Regions from separate parts of the Actinoallomurus oryzae genome, predicted to be linked through region 2. Evidence: predicted binding sites of a transcription regulator. Region 2 holds the regulator's gene; the other holds the start of a gene.
What was found. Region 2 encodes HrcA, which represses chaperone genes, less so after heat shock. Its sites were predicted from a motif close to TTGGCACTCTCNNNNNGAGAGTGCCAA; they were not measured.

Region 1 (8,665 bases), on a different contig from region 2:
ACCGACAGCAGGCCGGCGGCGAGCTGGATGAGGTATTCGGGGAGTTCTTCGCGCGCCGGTCGGGGCGGATGGCCGAGCAGCCGCGTGATCAGCAGCGTCGGCGTCTCGCAGTGGGCTCCGGAGGGGTCGGCGGCCACGAGCGACGGCGTCGGGATCTCACAGCCCGCCAGGAGCGTCAGCGCGGCGATTTCGCGCTCGGGCGAGAACTCGATGTCGATGTCCGGCCAGGACGCGGAGGCCCAGCGGCGCAGCACGAGCCGGTGCACGGTGCCGGAGCGGCTCTCCGCGAGCAGCGCGTGGTTGATGTGGGACAGGCCGCCGACGAGCGGCCGGACCATCTTCACCTCGCTGCCCGGCCCCAGGCATTCCTCGACCCAGCGCAGCGTGGCAGCGCTCAGCGGCTCTGAGAATCTGGGGAAGGTCACGGGTCCCATCCAAACGGATTCCGAACCGTATCGGGAGTGATTTTATCAATCCAAGGTGAAGTAAACGGCATGTCATTGCGGCACAACGATCTTCTTGGGCCTGCTATTAACCCAGAAAGTCGCGCAAATGCCCATGGGGGTAGCGTTCCGCGCAAAGGGCGACGAAAAGGCCGCTCCGGGACAAGGCCGGAGCGGCCGTCGCCGTCACTCCTTGGTCTCCCGGCGCGGGCGGAAGAGCGCCTCGGCCAGCGCGAGCATGGTCTCCTCGAGCGTGATGAGCCGTTTCATGAGGTCCTCGTGGACGGAGATCATGCGCTGCGTCATGTCGTGCTGGACCCCGTCGACCTTCTTGCTCACGTCCTCGTGCACACCGCCGACCTGCCGCAGCAGGTCCTCCCGGAGGATCTCCATGTGCTTCGTGAGGTCGGAGCGCGACGACTCGACGATCTTCGACAGGGTCTCCTCGGCCTCGTCGCGGTCGGGCCGTGCCCGCAGCTCGTCGACGAGCGGGTCGATCGCCTCGGCGAGGCGTTTCTCCAGCGCGTCGAAGCGGTCGGTCGGGTCGATGAACGGCCGGTCGCCGATGGCGGCGAGCTTGCGGTGCAACTCGCCGATCTCCAGCGTGACCGGCAGCTGGCCGATGCGCTGGTTGACCCCGTCGACGCGGTCGTCGACCCCTTCGATCTTGGCCTCGAGCCCCTGGAAGTGGCCCTCGATGCCCTTGATCTTGCCGGACAGGCCCTCGACGCGGCCGTCGATGCCGTCGAGGCGCCCGCCGACGCCCTCGACCCTGCCGTTCACCGCGTCGAGCCCCTGCTCGACGCGCTCGGCCATGTCGCCGAGCGACTGGTCGACCTTGCCGGCCACGGCGTTGATCTGGTGCTCGAGCTTCTCGGAGCGGTGTCCGAGGTCGGCGAGGGTCTTGTCGAGCCGGTTGAAGCGTACGGACGCGGCCTCCATCGTGCCCGCCAGCCGGTCGAGGCGCTTGGTGAGGTCGTCCATCTGCTGCGCGGCCCGCAGCGTCGCGTCGGTGATGCTCTTGCTCGAGTCGAGGACGTTCTGGATGCGGGAGAGGCCCTCGTCGACGTTCTCCGCGATGACGCCGACGTCGGCCCACAGCGAGGGCAGCTCGGCGACCGGCTTGACCTTCTCGCCGACGGACTCGATGTGCTCGGCCAGCCCCTCGGCCCACTCCGGAGGCTTGCCGTACAGCTCGTCGACCTGGCCGCGGACCGAGTCGAGCTGGGTCGTCAGGCCGCTGAGCTCGCGCTCGCGCACCTCGCGGAGCAGCCACTCGATGCCTTCGAGCCGCTGATGGATCTCGTCGAGGACCTGACCTGTCGAGCGTTGCTCGTAAACATGATCTTGAGCAGCGCGGGCCAGCAATTCCCGCATTCGGTCCGAGACCGGTTGACCTCCTGTCTGCAGGAAGTTGTGATTGGTGTCCACCCGGGGAGCTCCTTCGTTTTGCCGGGTCGCCGGCCTGCGCGCGGAAATGGCAGTGGCGTGCGTCGCGAAGGGTCACTCTAATGAGCCGACCATGGTCATCGAGCGTAAGCAAAGAAATTCAGGGAAAAGAGATCATTATCCCGGAGTAGCGGAATGCCGTTTTAGTCGCGGCGGTGACGGCCTTCGTAAGGCGCGGGCATCGCGTGAGCGTTCGTCCCGGCCGCGCCCGAGGAGCCGCGTCCGAGGAGCCGGTCCAGTTCGCCACGGCCGAGGAAGACGCCGCGGCACGCGCCGCACTCCCGCAGGGAGACGCCGGCGCGGTGAAAACCGAGCATGGCGACGCCGCACTTGGGACATTGCAGCACGGCGTCGGTCATCGTCGTTCCCCATTTCCCCCGTGCGCCCGGCCGGGCGCTCCTCCTGTCGCGCCCCCGCGGCGCGGATTGCGGCCGCTGCCAAGAGTAGTCAACCCAATACGGCAATAGTCGCAGTGTTTGCCTTAGGGTGGCGTGTCTTCTGCCGTGACCTGGTGTCGGCGGGCTTCGCAGATGAGTGCCGTTGGTGTTTCGCCGACCCGGGTGAGAACCACGACCCACTCCCGCGACCCGGACGGCCGCAGGTCACGCCGGAGGCGTTCGATGTCGACGGCGAATCCGCGCTTCTTGATCGTCAGGGTGCCGGCGTCGCGTCGCCGCAGCTCCGCCCGCAGGCGTTTGACCGAGAAGGGCAGGACGTCGTGGATCTCGTACGCGCGGGCGAACGGCGTGGGGCGCAGTGTGTCGGAGGTGACGTAAGCGATGCGCGGGTCGGCGAGCGCCCCGCCGAGCGTGGCGGCGACCTCTCCGACGAGATGGGCGCGTATGACCGCTCCGTCCGGTTCGTAGAGGTAGCGCCGCCACGGTGCGACGGGCGGCGGCCCGAGGGCCGGGTCGGCCGTCATCGTGGCCGGCTCCGCGCCCTCCCTGAGCACGGTCGCCCGGCGCAGCGTCGTGCCCCGCCGGGCCCCGGACAGGCCGCCGAGCCACAGAGCCGCCTCCTTGACCTCGCCGCCGTCGGAGATCCACTCGGCCTCGGCGCCCTCCGGCACCGCGTCGTGCGGGATGCCCGGCGCCACCTTCACGCAGCCGGCCGGCGCCGTACGGGCGAGGCCGAGCACGGTGGTCAGCGGCGGTTCGTACGCCTCCGGGTCGAACACCCGCCCACGCGACGTACGCCGCCCGGGGTCGGCGAAGACGGCGGCGTGCCGCGCGGGGTCCTGGGCGACCGCGTCACCCGCGCGTACGGACGCGGAGCCCTCCAGCCCGAAGGCCGCCACGTTCGCGCGGGCGACGGCGGCGGTCAGCGGGTCCAGGTCGACGCCCAGGCCGTGGCAGCCGGCCCGTCCGCGTGCGACCAGGTCGCCGCCGATGCCGCAGCCGAGGTCGAGCACGCTGCCGGCGCCTTCCAGGTGGGCGGCGAAGCGCCGGGCCCGGTGCCGCGCGACGCTCGCCCGCGTCGCCTGCTCCAGGCCGGCCGGCGTGAAGTACATGCGGTCGGCGTCGGCGCCGAACTTGGCGCGCGCCCGCTGCCGCAGGCGTACCTGGGTCAGCGCGGCCCCGACCAGCTCAGGGGGATGGCGGGCGCGCAGCCGCGAGGCCGTCGCCAGCAGCGCCCCCTCGCTCACGTCGGCCGCGCCCGTCTCGCCGAGCAGGGCCTGGCCGCCGGGGGTCAGCAGGCCTTCGAAAGCGGCGATGTCCACCCGACGAAGGTAGCGACGCCCGGTCGCCGTACGACACCGGCCGCGGGCGCCGGAGAGTCACACGATGCGCTGGACGTGTCATCGGGGCAGGTCACGGGCGGCGGACTCCGTAGGTGCGGGCCCGTGTTGACGGGTACCCGAGCACGGCATAATCTCCATGACTGGCACTCTCATCAGTAGAGTGCCAATCAAGCGACAGGCTGGTCTGGCACCCGCGACGGCAGGCCACCGTGGTCGCGTCTCCATCATGCGGCTGGCCGCTTCGGTCGGCCGAGGATACGCAATCGAAGGGGAAGGTCAGATCGTGTCGACCGCCACCAAGGTTGTTCTCAAGCCGCTCGAGGACCGCATCGTCGTCCAGCCCCTCGAGGCCGAGCAGACAACTGCGTCAGGTCTGGTTATTCCGGACACCGCCAAGGAGAAGCCGCAGGAGGGCACCGTCCTCGCCGTGGGCCCGGGCCGCTTCGACGACAAGGGCGAGAAGCGCGTGCCGCTCGACGTCAACGTCGGGGATGTCGTGCTCTACAGCAAGTACGGCGGCACCGAGGTCAAGTACAACAACGAGGACTACCTCGTGCTGTCCGCTCGCGACGTGCTCGCCGTCGTCGAGAAGTAACAACTGAAGACAGATGCACCGCCCCGGTCGGCCCCTGCGGGCGGCCGGGGCTGTGTGCTTCTAGCGCATATCTGACGTACATCCCTTACTTGGAGCTTCTCTCATGCCGAAGATCCTGGACTTCGACGAGGACGCGCGGCGCTCGCTGGAGCGCGGTGTCAACGCCCTCGCCGACGCCGTGAAGGTGACGATCGGCCCGCGTGGCCGCAACGTCGTCATCGACAAGAAGTGGGGCGCCCCCACGATCACCAACGACGGTGTGACCATCGCACGCGAGGTCGACCTGGAGGACCCGTTCGAGAACCTCGGGGCCCAGCTCGCCAAGGAGGTCGCCACCAAGACCAACGACATCGCGGGTGACGGCACCACCACCGCGACGGTCCTGGCCCAGGCCATGGTCCACGAGGGCCTGCGCAACGTCGCCGCCGGCGCCTCGCCGATCGGCCTCAAGCGCGGCATCGACGCCGCCGCCGCGTACGTCTCCGACGAGCTGCTCAAGTCGGCCCGCGAGGTCGACGACAAGGAGTCGATCGCGCACGTCGCCACCATCTCCGCCCAGGACGCCAAGATCGGTGAGCTGATCGCCGAGGCGTTCGACAAGGTGGGCAAGGACGGCGTCATCACGGTCGAGGAGGCCCACACGATGGGCCTGGAGCTGGAGTTCACCGAGGGGCTCCAGTTCGACAAGGGGTACCTGTCGCCGTACATGGTGACCGACCCCGAGCGCATGGAGGCGGTCCTCGAGGACGCCTACATCCTCATCCACGACGGCAAGATCTCCAACGTCAACGACTTCCTGCCCCTGGCGGAGAAGGTCGCCCAGACGCGTAAGCCGCTGCTGGTCGTCGCCGAGGACGTCGAGGGCGAGGCCCTGGCGCTCCTGGTGCAGAACAAGATCCGCGGCACCTTCGTCAGCGTCGCCGTCAAGGCCCCCGGCTTCGGCGACCGCCGCAAGGCCATGCTCGAGGACATCGCCGTGCTCACCGGCGGCCAGGTCATCACCGAGGCCGTCGGCCTCAAGCTGGACGGCGTCGAGCTCGACATGCTCGGCACGGCCCGCCGCGTCACGGTGAAGAAGGACGCCACCACGATCGTCGACGGCGCGGGCGAGGCCTCCGCCATCGAGGACCGGGTCCGCCAGATCCGCCAGGAGATCGAGAACAGCGACTCCGACTGGGACCGCGAGAAGCTCCAGGAGCGGCTCGCCAAGCTCGCCGGCGGTGTGAGCGTGCTGCGCGTCGGCGCGGCCACCGAGGTGGAGCTGAAGGAGAAGAAGCACCGTCTCGAGGACGCCATCTCCGCGACCCGCGCGGCCATCGAGGAGGGCATCGTCTCCGGCGGCGGCAGCGCGCTGGTGCACGTCGCCAAGGGCGGCTTCGACGCGCTCGGCCTGTCGGGCGACGAGGCCACGGGCGCGGAGTCCGTACGCAAGGCGCTCGTCGAGCCGCTGCGCTGGATCGCCGAGAACGGCGGCAACGAGGGCTACGTCGTCGTCTCCAAGGTCCAGGCGCTGTCGGCCGGGCACGGCTTCAACGCCGCCACCGGCGAGTTCGGCGACCTGATCGCGCAGGGCGTCATCGACCCGGTGAAGGTGACCCGTTCGGCGGTCACCAACGCCGCGTCGATCGCGGGCATGCTCCTCACCACCGAGGCGCTGGTCGCGGACAAGCCGGAGGAAGAGCCCGACGCCGCGGCCGGAGGTCACGGCCACGGCCACGGTCACTGATACCGGCCGGTCTTTTCCGGGCCCTCGCCGCACCGTGCGGCGAGGGCCTTTCTTTGTCTTCGGCGGCCCCGCGTAGGCTGGACTTGCGAGGGATGCCAATAATTTCCCGAAAGCCTGCTGCTCTCGGAATGTGTGTTGCAAATGACGCACAACGCTGACAGTGAGCTTGTGTGCGGCTACAATGAGTGAGAAATGGCCGCTCGATCGTGCACTGTGACCATTCCGTTGTCATCAACGAGGCAGACAGGCGCGATCTCGATGGGCATCATGCTCTCGTGACCGAGGGAGCAATCGCCGGGGCCACGTATCGGGGTGCTGCCGACGATCTACGGTTGAGCCGTCCGGCCAAAGGGGATGAAAGCGATCTCCGCGACTTGACGAATCTCGCCGTACAGGGAGACCCGGCGGCGGTCGAGTCTCTGATCGGGCGTGTGCGCCCGATGATCGTCCGTTACTGCCGTGCGCGACTCGGCCGGGTGTCCGGGCAATACCACATCGCCGATGACGTGGCGCAGGAGGTGTGCATCGCCGTGCTCGGGGCCCTGCCCCGTTACCGTGACATGGGCCGGCCATTCGCCTCCTTCGTCTTCGGCATCGCCTCACACAAGATCGCCGACGCGTTGCGCAGCGCCATCCGTGCGGCCGTGCCGACCGAGGACCTGCCCGACGGGCCCGACGAGGGTCCGGGGCCGGAGGAGACGGTCGTGCGCTACATCGAGGCCGAGCGCGCTCGCGACCTGCTCGACCGCTTGCCGGAACACCAGCGCGAACTGGTTCTTCTGCGGGTGGTGGCCGGTCTCTCCGCGGAGGAGACCGGTAATGTACTCGGTATGTCAGCGGGGGCCGTACGCGTCGCGCAACACCGGGCCATCGCCCGGCTTCGAGCGATGGCAAGTGAGGAGTCGATCGCTTGACACGTGGTCGTGCCACCACCCCCGATCCGTTCGACATCAGTGCCGTGAGCAGCAGCGACGAGCTCTTCGACGCGCTCTCCACCCGCCGCCTCGCCGACGTCCGCCGCTCCTCCTCCGACGATCCGGCGGCCGCCCTGCTGGCGGCGCTGGTCGCCGACGTCGACGCGGGTGCTCCGCCGCTGCCCGCCCCGCCGTCCCGCGTGCCGTGCGGCCTCCAGGGGCAGTACCGCCGGGGCGTCCGCGTGTTCGTGACCTTCGGTGTGGCCGCGATGGTGCTGACGTCGGCCGGTGCCGCCGCCGCGGGCGGGGGCAAGGATCTCGGCGCGATGGGCGGCACCCACGGATCGGCCGGAGTCAACGGCGCGGAACGTTCCAACGAGAACGCCCAGCGCCACGACCCGGTGGCCGACACGAACACCATGCTGACCGGTCGCCGCATGCCGACGCGGCGCCCGCCGGACAAGCGCCCGCGCGCCGTACCGCCGGAGGACTCCGCGCCCCGCGCCGCCGATGATCCGCGGCCGCCGTGGACTCACTGGGGCCACCGGCCGTCGCGCGGCACCACGCGATCGCCGGTCGACGGCCATGGTCACCACCCGTCGAGCCATACGGACGCGCACCCCTCGAACGACGGCTGGCACAGGTCGCCGTACCGGCCGGAGCGCACCTCCACCCCCTGAGGCCTGTCCGCCTCCGGAGGCTGATTGTGGTCACCAACGGTCGTTGAGTGACCACCGAAGATATGGTGACCCCGTGACGGGCCAGAATCACGGACAAAGCGGCCCACCGCCCCCGCGGGGACGGCCGCCGCAGGGCGGGCACGGGCAGTGGCATCAGACGCCTCTCACGCCTCAGCACGCGACGCCGTCTCGGACCGGACCGTCGGCGGCTCAGCGTCCGGGGCGACCGGGCACGGCGGACCGCCCTCGGTTCCCGCTGCTGCGGCTTCGCGGACATGGCTTCTGGGGGACCGTCGGCCGGGTGCTCCTGTTGATCGTCCTGTCGCCGTTCTTCGCGTTCTACGGCGTGTACTGGCTCGTCACCTTCCTGCTGACCCCGGTGTTGTTCGCGCTGCACCTGGTGGTCTGGCCGCTGGCGTGCCTGTGGGCGGGCGTCTGTCACCTGTGCGGTGCCAGGCGGGACACGAGATCGCGGATCTTCCGCCCGACGCTGCCGGCCTTCCCCGCGATCTGGCGTCTGAGCTACTGGTTCACGCTGCGCAGAGCCATCTCGGCCTTCTTTCTGAAGATCTTGGACGGGATCGGCTGAGGATCGCCGCAACGCCGTGGCCGGCGTCGGCCTGCTCATTGGTGTGACGGACCCGGCACCCACCACTTGCGCCGCGCAGTAGCGTGGGTTTGTGCACGATGACGCCCCGCTCGATCCTTTCGCGGATGATCCGGAAGACCCGGCCGCCGCGCTCGGCGACCTGGATGACGAGGTCGAGCCGCTGAGCATGACGGAGCGTGAGGACGTGCTCGCGGATCTGTCCGACCTCGAGGTCTTCCGCGCGCTCCTGGAGCCGTTGGGCATCAAGGGCCTGACGGTCGACTGCACCGACTGCGGCAAGCCTCATCACATCGACTGGGACCTGCTGTACGGCAACCTGCGGCACCTGCTCGACCAAGGGCTGGCCCGGGTGCACGAACCGGCCATCGCCGCCGAGCCGAGCGACTACGTCAGCTGGGAGTACGCCCGTGGCTACGTCGACGGCGTGATCGACAGCGAAGAGGGCCAGTCCGGCTAGGGATCAGGGCTCACAGGGGTGCTCCCGGTTGTCCACAGCCCCACCCAACG
Region 2 (8,665 bases):
CGTACGCCCTGATCGTCGAGGAGGGCACCCGCCTGGCCGCGCGGGTGCGCCGCGGTGAGCTGGCCCAGCCCGACGACGACGCGATGGCCGACCGCTACCTCGCCGCCGAGGCCGCTCTCACCGGGCACGGCCTCGGCTGGTACGAGATCTCCAACTGGGCGGCGAGCGAGGAGGCCCGCTGCCGCCACAACCTGCTCTACTGGACCGGTGGCGACTGGTGGGGCGTGGGCCCCGGCGCGCACAGCCACGTCGGCGGCACACGCTGGTGGAACGTCAAGCACCCGGCCGCGTACGCCTCCCGGCTCGCGGAGGAGACCACCCCCGCGCACGCCCGCGAGGTGCTGGAGGACGCCGACCGCCGCTTCGAACGCATCATGCTGGAGCTGCGGCTGGCGGACGGCTGCCCGCTCGGCCTGTTCGACGACCCGGCCGCGGTCCGCCGTGCGGTCGGCGACGGCCTGCTGGTCCCCGAGGCGTACGACGCGGGGCGCGCCGTGCTCACCCTGCGCGGACGACTCCTGGCCGACGCCGTCGTCCGCGACCTCACCTGATCATCCGCCAGCAGAGCCACGTCGGGATCGGGTACATCTCGCGACGGCCGGCCTTGACCGCACCGACGATCAGGTACACGAGGTGCACGATGGCGAAGGCGAACATCAGCAGGATCGCGACGATCGCCACCGCGGGCATCCGCGCCGCCCCGCCGATGATGGCGATGGCGATGGCGCCGAAGAAGACGGCCAGGTAGCTCAGAGCCAGGTTGAGGGCCTGCGCGCCGTGAAAGCGGACGAACGGCGACTGGTCCTTGCGGGCCAGATAGACGATCAGCGGGGCGATGAAGCCGATGAGGAACTGGCCCAGGTACCCCAGGAGAGCCCACGTCGTGTCGTCCGGCCCGGTGATGCCCGGCCCGTACGGGGGCGGCGGACCGTAGTACCCGCCCGGCGGCGGGCCGCCGGAACCCGGAGGCGGACCGGTGTAGCCCGGCGGTGGGCCGTGGTAGCCGGGCGGTGGGCCGTGGTAGGGGCCCGGGCCGGGAGGAGGCGGGGGAGCGCCGCCGTACGGCGGCCACGGAGGAGCGTCGGGAGGCGGCGGGCCGGCGGGACCCGACGGAGGGTGCCAGCCGTCGTGCGGCGGCTCACTCTCGTGCTCGGAATCGGCCATGGAGACTCCTCACCGGAAGATGCGCCAGGCGACGAGCGCGGGCAGACGGTACCACTCGCAGCGGTTCGCGCCGATCGCCGCTCTGATCACGAAGAAGCAGTCGGCCGCCAGCGCGAGCAGCACGAGCGGCAGCCAGTCCGGTCCCTTGAAGTAGGCCAGCAGGAGCGACAGAGACGTGCAGACGAACATCGCCACGAACAGGTTGAGCGCCTGTGTCGCGTGGAAACGCGCGAAGTTCGACGTCCGTCCCTTGGCGGCCAGGACGACGGCCGGGGCGACGAAGCCGGACACGAACATCCCGACGTAGGCGGGTACCGCCCAGCGCTCGTCCTCGTCGTCGACCGGCCCGCCGGTCGGCGTCTCCGGCCGGCGGCGGCGCGTGGGCTGCCCGGAGTACGGGTCGTGGTGTCCCTGGGGCGGCAGCCCGTGGCCGGGCGGCGCCGGATGCCCCGGAAGCGCGTACCCCGGCCGGGGGTACTGCGGCGGCCCGTACGGCGGCTGTCCCGGCTCGTCCGGCGGCGGGCCGTACGGCGGTTGCCCGTACGGCGGCTGCCCATGCGGTGGCCGGCCGTGCGGCTGTCCCGCGTACGGCGGCCCGCCGTGGTGCTGGCCGTAGGTCATCGCGCGTGCCCCCTCCGGCAGGGACAGGTGCTGAAATGTCCCCATGATGCGGTGTCGCAGTCTATGAGACGCGGGCGCGCCGCGGATGGTTGCGCGGTCAGCCGCCGGCCGGGGAGACCGCGCGGTCAGCCGTCGCCTGTGGGGTCACGTGGTCAGGCGCCCGCCGGGGGCCGCGCGGTCAGTCGTCGGCCGAGGGATCGGTGACGAAGTCGATCAGCTCCTCGACCCGGCCGAGGAGCGCGGGCTCCAGGTCCGTGTAGCTGCGCACCCGGCCGAGGATGGTCTGCCAGACCTCGCCCGGCTCGCCCTTCCAGCCGAGCGCCGCGATCACGCCCTCCTTCCACGGAACGCCGCGCGGGACGTCCGGCCAGGCGCGGATGCCGAGCGCGGCCGGCTTGACCGCCTGCCAGATGTCGATGAACGGATGCCCGGTGACCAGAACGTACGGCGACGCGACCTGGTCGGCGATCCGCGACTCCTTCGAGCCCGTGACCAGGTGGTCCACCAGCACGCCCAGGCGGCGGCCCGGTCCGGGGCCGAACTCCTCGGCGATCTCCGGCAGGTGGTCGACGCCCTCGAGGAACTCCACGACCACCCCCTCGACGCGCAGGTCGTGACCCCAGATCTTCTCCACCAGCTCCGCGTCGTGCTTGCCCTCGACGTAGATGCGGCTCTCCCGTGCGACCCGGGCGCGCAGGTCCCGTACCGCGACGGAGCCGGAGGCCGACAGCGCACGGCCCGGCGCTGACGTGGGGCGGACGAGCGTCACCGGCTTGCCGTCGATCAGGAACCCGGCCTTGGCGAGCGGGAACACCCGCCGCTTGCCGAATCGGTCCTCCAGGGTCACCGCGTCCTTCGCACAGGCCACGACCGCACCGCAGAAGCCGCTGGAGGGATCTTCGGCCACCAGGCCGGGCTCGGCCGCGATCTCGGGGATCTGGCCCTTGCGCGGACGCCGCCAGTCGCCCGCGAGAACGTCATCGCCGTAATCCTTGCTCCGCACGGGCCGCAACGTACCGGGACCAACCCGGCCGAGCCGGGACCAACACGCCCGCGAACCGGTACGCTTGCGCGCCGACGCCACCGCGAACGCCGGAATACCGGTGTGGCGCACGGCGTTGCGCCACTGCGTGGCGATCTGAGGAAGCGACCCATTCGCGCCGTCGTTCATCGCCGCCGACTCACCGCGAAGGTCGCCGATCGCCGTACACTTGGCACTCAAGAACGTGGAGTGCCAAGCCGACCGTGGGAGGTGAGTGCGTGCTCGACGATCGCAAGCTGGCGGTGCTCCGTGCCATCGTTGAGGACTACGTGTCCACCAATGAACCCGTGGGTTCCAAGGCGCTGGCCGACCGGCACAATCTCGGCGTCTCCCCGGCCACGATCCGTAACGACATGGCGATGCTCGAGGAGCAGGGCTACATCGCCCAGCCGCACACGAGCGCGGGCCGCGTGCCCACCGACAAGGGATACCGGCTCTTCGTCGACCGGCTGTCGACGATCAAGCCGCTGTCCGTGGCGGAGCGGCGCGCCATCGAGACGTTCCTCGGCGGCGCCTACGACCTCGACGACGTCGTGACCCGCACCGTACGGCTGCTGGCGCAGCTGACCCGGCAGGTCGCCGTCGTGCAGTACCCCTCGCTCACGCGCTCGGCGGTACGCCACGTCGAGCTGGTGCCGATCGGCCCGGAGCGGCTGCTGCTGGTCATCATCACCAACACCGGCCGGGTCGAGCAGCGGACCATCGAGATGCCCGAGGGCGTCTCGGAGGAGTCCATCGCGCACCTGCGCGCGCTGCTCAACGCCCACCTCGACGGCTGCTGGCTGAACGACGTGCCCGGCGTCGTCGCCGAGGTGCCCGACCGGCTGCCGCCCGACGAACGGCCGCTCGCCGCGACCGTGCTGTCGGTGCTGCTCGAGACGCTGATCGAGAAACACGAAGAAAAGATCGTCATCGCCGGCGCGGCGAACCTCGCCCGCGCCGACTTGTCCCAGAGCCTCCGCGAGGTGCTGGAGGCCTTGGAAGAACAGGTCGTCCTGATGCGGCTGCTCGGCGAGATGGGTGATCCCGCCGGCCTCACCGTACGGATCGGCACCGAGAATCCCCACGAGAGCCTGTTCACGACCTCGGTGGTCGCCAGCGGATACGGCGCCGGCGACCAGACCGTGGCGCGGCTCGGCGTGCTCGGCCCGACGCGGATGGACTACCCCGGCACGATGGGAGCGGTACGCGCAGTGGCACGTTACGTCGGTCAGATACTGGCGGGGTCATAAGTGGCGAACGACTACTACGCGACCCTCGGAGTACGCCGCGACGCGGGTGCGGACGAGATCAAGAAGGCCTACCGCAGACTCGCACGAGAGCTGCACCCGGACGTCAACCCCGATCCCGAGACCCAGGACCGGTTCAAGGAGATCACCCAGGCGTACGAGGTGCTCTCCGACCCCAAGAAGCGCGAGATGTACGACCTGGGCGCGGACCCCTTCGCGCCCGGCGGCGGCGCCGCGGGCGGCGGATTCGGGGCGGGCTTCCCGTTCAGCGACATCATGGACGCCTTCTTCGGCACGCAGACCCAGCGCGGTCCGCGCAGCCGGGCGCGCCGCGGCCGCAACGGCACGATCCGCGTCGAGCTCGACCTGGCCGAGACCGCGTTCGGCACCACGCGCGAGCTGACCGTCGACACCGCGATCGTCTGCACCAACTGCACGGGAGCCGGCACCGCGCCCGGCACCCAGCCGGAGACCTGCGACATGTGCCACGGCCGTGGCGAGGTGCAGCAGGTCACCCGGTCCTTCCTCGGCCAGGTCATGACCTCCCGCGCCTGCCCGCAGTGCGGCGGCTACGGCAGCGTGATCCGCACCCCGTGCCCCGAGTGCTCCGGTGACGGCCGGGTCCGCACCCGCCGTACGATCAAGGTCCGCATCCCGGCCGGCGTGGAGAACGGCACGCACATCCAGCTCGCCGGCGAGGGCGAGGTCGGCCCGGGCGGAGGCCCGGCCGGCGACCTGTTCCTGGAGATCGTCGAACGCCCGCACGCGATCTTCGAGCGGCAGGGCGACGACCTGCACTGCACCGTCCAGGTGCCGATGACCGCCGCCGCGCTCGGCACGTCGCTGACCGTGGAGACCCTCGACGGCCCGGAGGAAATCGACATCCGGCCCGGCACGCAGTCCGGCCAGCAGATCCCGATGTACGGACGGGGCGTCAAGCACCTCAACGAGAACGGCCGCGGCGACCTGATGATCCACGTGAACATCGAGACGCCCACCAAGCTCGACGAGGAGCAGGAGGAGCTCCTGCGCCGCCTGGCCGTGCTGCGCGGCGAGGAGCGCCCGCCCGGCAAGTTCTCCCCCGGACAGCAGGGCTTCTTCTCCCGGCTGCGCGACGCCTTCAACGGCCGCTGAGACCGCAGACGACGCCCCCGGCTCCCCTTCAAGGCGGAACCGGGGGCGCGTCGGCTCACGCGTCCTCGGCCGCCGGGGCAGAGGTCATGGGGAGGTTTCGCCGGCCGGTAGGAACGAAGGTCCTATCGCGCACCGGTTGACGCGCACCTCACGCCAGACGTCCTCGACCACGTAGGGCTCGACCCGCAACCACGAGTCCAACGCCGCCCGGGACTCGGCCGCCATCACCAGCATCGAGCCGATCATGGCGCCGTCATCGTCGAGGATGGCCGTGCCGAACACGGCTTCGACCTCGCTCATCGACGCGGCCTGCGCCAGATGTCGCTCGCGGGCGGCGGCACGGCGCCGCCGCCCTTCCTCACCAGGGTGGTCGTAAGCGATGACCAGGAAATGCATTCGTTCCGCCCTCCGCCGTCTCATCCGCTCTGCCGTCGCGACGGCCGCGGGCCTACTCGATCCCGCCGCACGCCTACGATCGGGGCCATGAGCCCACCCCTCTTCCTCAGCGATCCCGCCCGCCTGGAGTCCGACCGGATCGTCCTCGACGGGCCCGAGGGGCGCCACGCGGCGGCCGTACGCCGGCTGCGGCCGGGGGAGCGGGTCGACCTCGGCGACGGAGAGGGCCGGCTCGTCGAGTGCGTCGTGACCTCCGCCGCACGGGACAGCCTCCACCTCGAGGCCCGCGTACGCCGGCACGTCCCCCGCCCGGACCCGCGGATCGTGGTGGTGCAGGCCCTGCCCAAGGGCGACCGCGGAGAGCTGGCGGTCGAGACGATGACCGAGGTCGGGGTGGACGTGATCGTCCCCTGGGCGGCGGCGCGCTGCGTGACCCAGTGGCGTCCCGAACGCCGGGCCAAGGCCCTCGCGCGCTGGCGCAGCACGGCGCGGGAGGCCGCCAAGCAGGCCCGTCGCGCCTGGCTTCCGGAGGTCACCGACCTGGCCACCACCGCCGACGCGGTCGCGCGGGTCGCGGACGCGCGGCTGGCGGTGGTGCTGCACGAGGAGGCCGAACACCCGCTGAGCGGCCTGCCGGTGCCCGACACCGGAGACATCGTCCTGGTCGTCGGCCCGGAGGGCGGCCTGACCGACGAGGAGGTCGCGGCGTTCGCGGCGGCGGGCGGCGTGCCGTCCGTGCTCGGCCCGACGGTGCTGCGCACCTCGACGGCGGGCGTGGCCGCCGCCTCGGTGCTGCTGAGCCGCACGGGCCGCTGGTGACCGGCGGCGCCGTGCCGGATGTTTCCGGGACGGCGCCACCGGGTCAGGGCGACTGGTTCGGCGCCGTCGTGGGGGCCGAGTCCGACGTCGGCTGGTCGCTCGACGGGGCGGCCGGCGGGGACGACTCCGTCGGCGGGGTCGTCCCGCCCGAACTCGGTGGTGTCGTGGTGCCGCCGCCAGGGGGCGCCTGGCACGTCACGCGCGCGCTCGGGCCGACGTGGACCGGGCCGTCGGGCGTCGGCGTGGCGGTGGGCGTGACCGTGGTCTCGCCGGGCGGGCACGTGCCGGTGACCACGTGCTTGCCCGAGTCGGACGGGTGGATCGAGGTCGGACTGGGGGAGGAGCTCGGATTGGGAGTCGACGGACCGCCCGGTGGCGGTTGGCCCTGGGAGTGACCGTCGGTGGCCGCCGAATTTCCCTTGTGGCCGCCGGAGTCCGGGCTGAAGTGGCCGGTCTGGACGAAGTTGGCCAGGCCGGGTGTGACGGATAGCGCGACGACGCACACGACGGCGGCGGCGGCGACGGCCGCCAGCGGACGCAACCAGGAAGCGGACAGGGAGAAGACGCCGAAGCGCCGCTCGTGCCGCTGGTTGATCTTGGCGCGAATGCGCTCGAGTCCCTCCGCAGAGGGCGTGACCGCTTCCGCCTCCGCGTGCAGGGCACGGCGAAGACGGTCGCCGTACTCGTCGTCGAAGGGTTGGGTCATTACTGCTGCTCCAGGACGCTGCGTAGCGCGGCCATACCGCGCGCGGTGTGGCTCTTGACGGCCCCCCGGCTGATGCCCATCGTCTTGGCGATCTCCGCTTCGGACAGATCGCCGTAATAACGAAGCACCAGCGCTTCGCGCTGCCGATTCGGCAGAGCGCCGAGTGCTTTCACGACCGCGGAGCGCTCGAGCTCCACGATCGCGCCGTTCTCCGCGCTCGGCGCGTCGGGAAGCCCCTTGGGGGCGTACTTCTCCACGACGGCACGGTGCCGCAACACTGACCGCGACCGGTTCACCACGGACTGCCGTAGGTACGACAGAGCCTTGTCGGGCTCGCGCAGCCGCCGCCATGCGCCGTGCATGGCCACGAACGCGTCCTGAACCACCTCTTCCGCCGTCGCGACGTCGCGTACGAGCAGCGTCGCGAGACGTACCAACGAGCGGTAGTGGGCACTGTAGAGAGCGGTGACCGCCTGGTCTGCGTCCCAGGCGACCGCCACAGCTCCCGCCGTGCTCCTGGCTACGAGGGTTTCGGTCACATCAGTGGGACGCGCACCCTCACTGTGAGGTTTACGAAGGGGCATACCTCGTCTCGCCTTTATCCCGCCCATCAGTTGCCCGGCATGTGCCTTCTCTGTTAGAGACCACGCCGGATCCGCAAGTTCCCGCGAACAGGGCCCGGGGCACGGATCGGGGAGATCTGATGGGGCTGGAGGCCCGTGCGCGCCGGGGGTTCGCGACAGCAACCCTAACCAGAGGAGGGGGGTTCTGGGCCATAGCGACGCCCCGTGCGCGTAACGATTCGTAGACGCGTCCCGTACGGGCCGGGCGGCACCGCGGATCCGCCTGTGGTGAGGGCGCCGGCCGTTCGCGGCTCCGACGGCGGCGGTCCTGTCCCTGGACCGCGATAACATGCGCAGACCCATGGGGCGTGAGGAGGGTTCCGTGACAGAACAGGACTGCTTGTTCTGCAAGATCGTGTCTGGTGACGTGCCGGCGACCGTGGTCCGCGAGACCGACCGTACGCTGGCATTTCGCGACATCAACCCGCAAGCGCCCACCCACGTGCTGGTGGTTCCCAAGGCCCACCACCCGACCGCGGCCGACCTCGCCTCCTCCGACGCCGGCCTGCTCGCCGAGCTCGTACGCGGCACGCACGAGGTGGCGGTCGCCGAGGGAGTCGCCGAGTCCGGTTACCGGGTGGTCTTCAACACCGGCCCTGGAGCGGGCCAAACCGTCTTCCACGTGCACGCCCACGTGCTCGGCGGGCGCGGCCTCAACTGGCCGCCCGGGTGACTTACCGCTGGTGAGCGACCCGAAAATGGTTGGCCCCGTGCCGGTACCATGAGTACGACGCAGCCGGGGACCGCACACAACCGGAAGGCAGGGACGGAAAGGCCGCAAGGCCGGGCCTATGGCCGATTCAACTCACACCGCTGACGCCGCACCGGACAGCGCGCGCACGCAAGTCAAGATCGTGATTCCGGACGACCTCTCGATGGTCGCCCTGCTCGGCTCGCGCGACGAGCTTCTCGACGTCGTCGAGAAGACCTT

Region 1: a site for HrcA is predicted at 3,774-3,800, ahead of groES (co-chaperone GroES). Genes of this name have one in related genera too.

Annotation. Positions count from the first base shown of each region.
Region 1 covers NZ_BAABHF010000009.1:70,482-79,146, reverse strand. The annotation lists gene ABEA10_RS01990 (phosphotransferase family protein) at 1-425, opposite strand, end outside; gene ABEA10_RS01985 (hypothetical protein) at 630-1,820, opposite strand; gene ABEA10_RS01980 (TFIIB-type zinc ribbon-containing protein) at 2,036-2,251, opposite strand; gene ABEA10_RS01975 (class I SAM-dependent methyltransferase) at 2,374-3,612, opposite strand; gene groES (co-chaperone GroES) at 3,917-4,228, shown strand; gene groL (chaperonin GroEL) at 4,332-5,954, shown strand; gene ABEA10_RS01960 (sigma-70 family RNA polymerase sigma factor) at 6,230-6,868, shown strand; gene ABEA10_RS01955 (hypothetical protein) at 6,865-7,548, shown strand; gene ABEA10_RS01950 (hypothetical protein) at 7,850-8,137, shown strand; gene ABEA10_RS01945 (DUF5319 domain-containing protein) at 8,229-8,615, shown strand.
Region 2 covers NZ_BAABHF010000017.1:167,354-176,018, reverse strand. The annotation lists gene hemW (radical SAM family heme chaperone HemW) at 1-551, shown strand, start outside; gene ABEA10_RS13720 (DUF4870 domain-containing protein) at 544-1,164, opposite strand; gene ABEA10_RS13715 (magnetosome magnetite crystal formation protein family) at 1,174-1,830, opposite strand; gene ABEA10_RS13710 (DUF3097 domain-containing protein) at 1,964-2,788, opposite strand; gene hrcA (heat-inducible transcriptional repressor HrcA) at 3,046-4,059, shown strand; gene dnaJ (molecular chaperone DnaJ) at 4,060-5,190, shown strand; gene ABEA10_RS13695 (YciI family protein) at 5,275-5,586, opposite strand; gene ABEA10_RS13690 (16S rRNA (uracil(1498)-N(3))-methyltransferase) at 5,674-6,405, shown strand; gene ABEA10_RS13685 (hypothetical protein) at 6,449-7,111, opposite strand; gene ABEA10_RS13680 (SigE family RNA polymerase sigma factor) at 7,111-7,695, opposite strand; gene ABEA10_RS13675 (histidine triad nucleotide-binding protein) at 8,057-8,407, shown strand; partial or broken gene ABEA10_RS51520 (PhoH family protein) at 8,526-8,665, shown strand, end outside.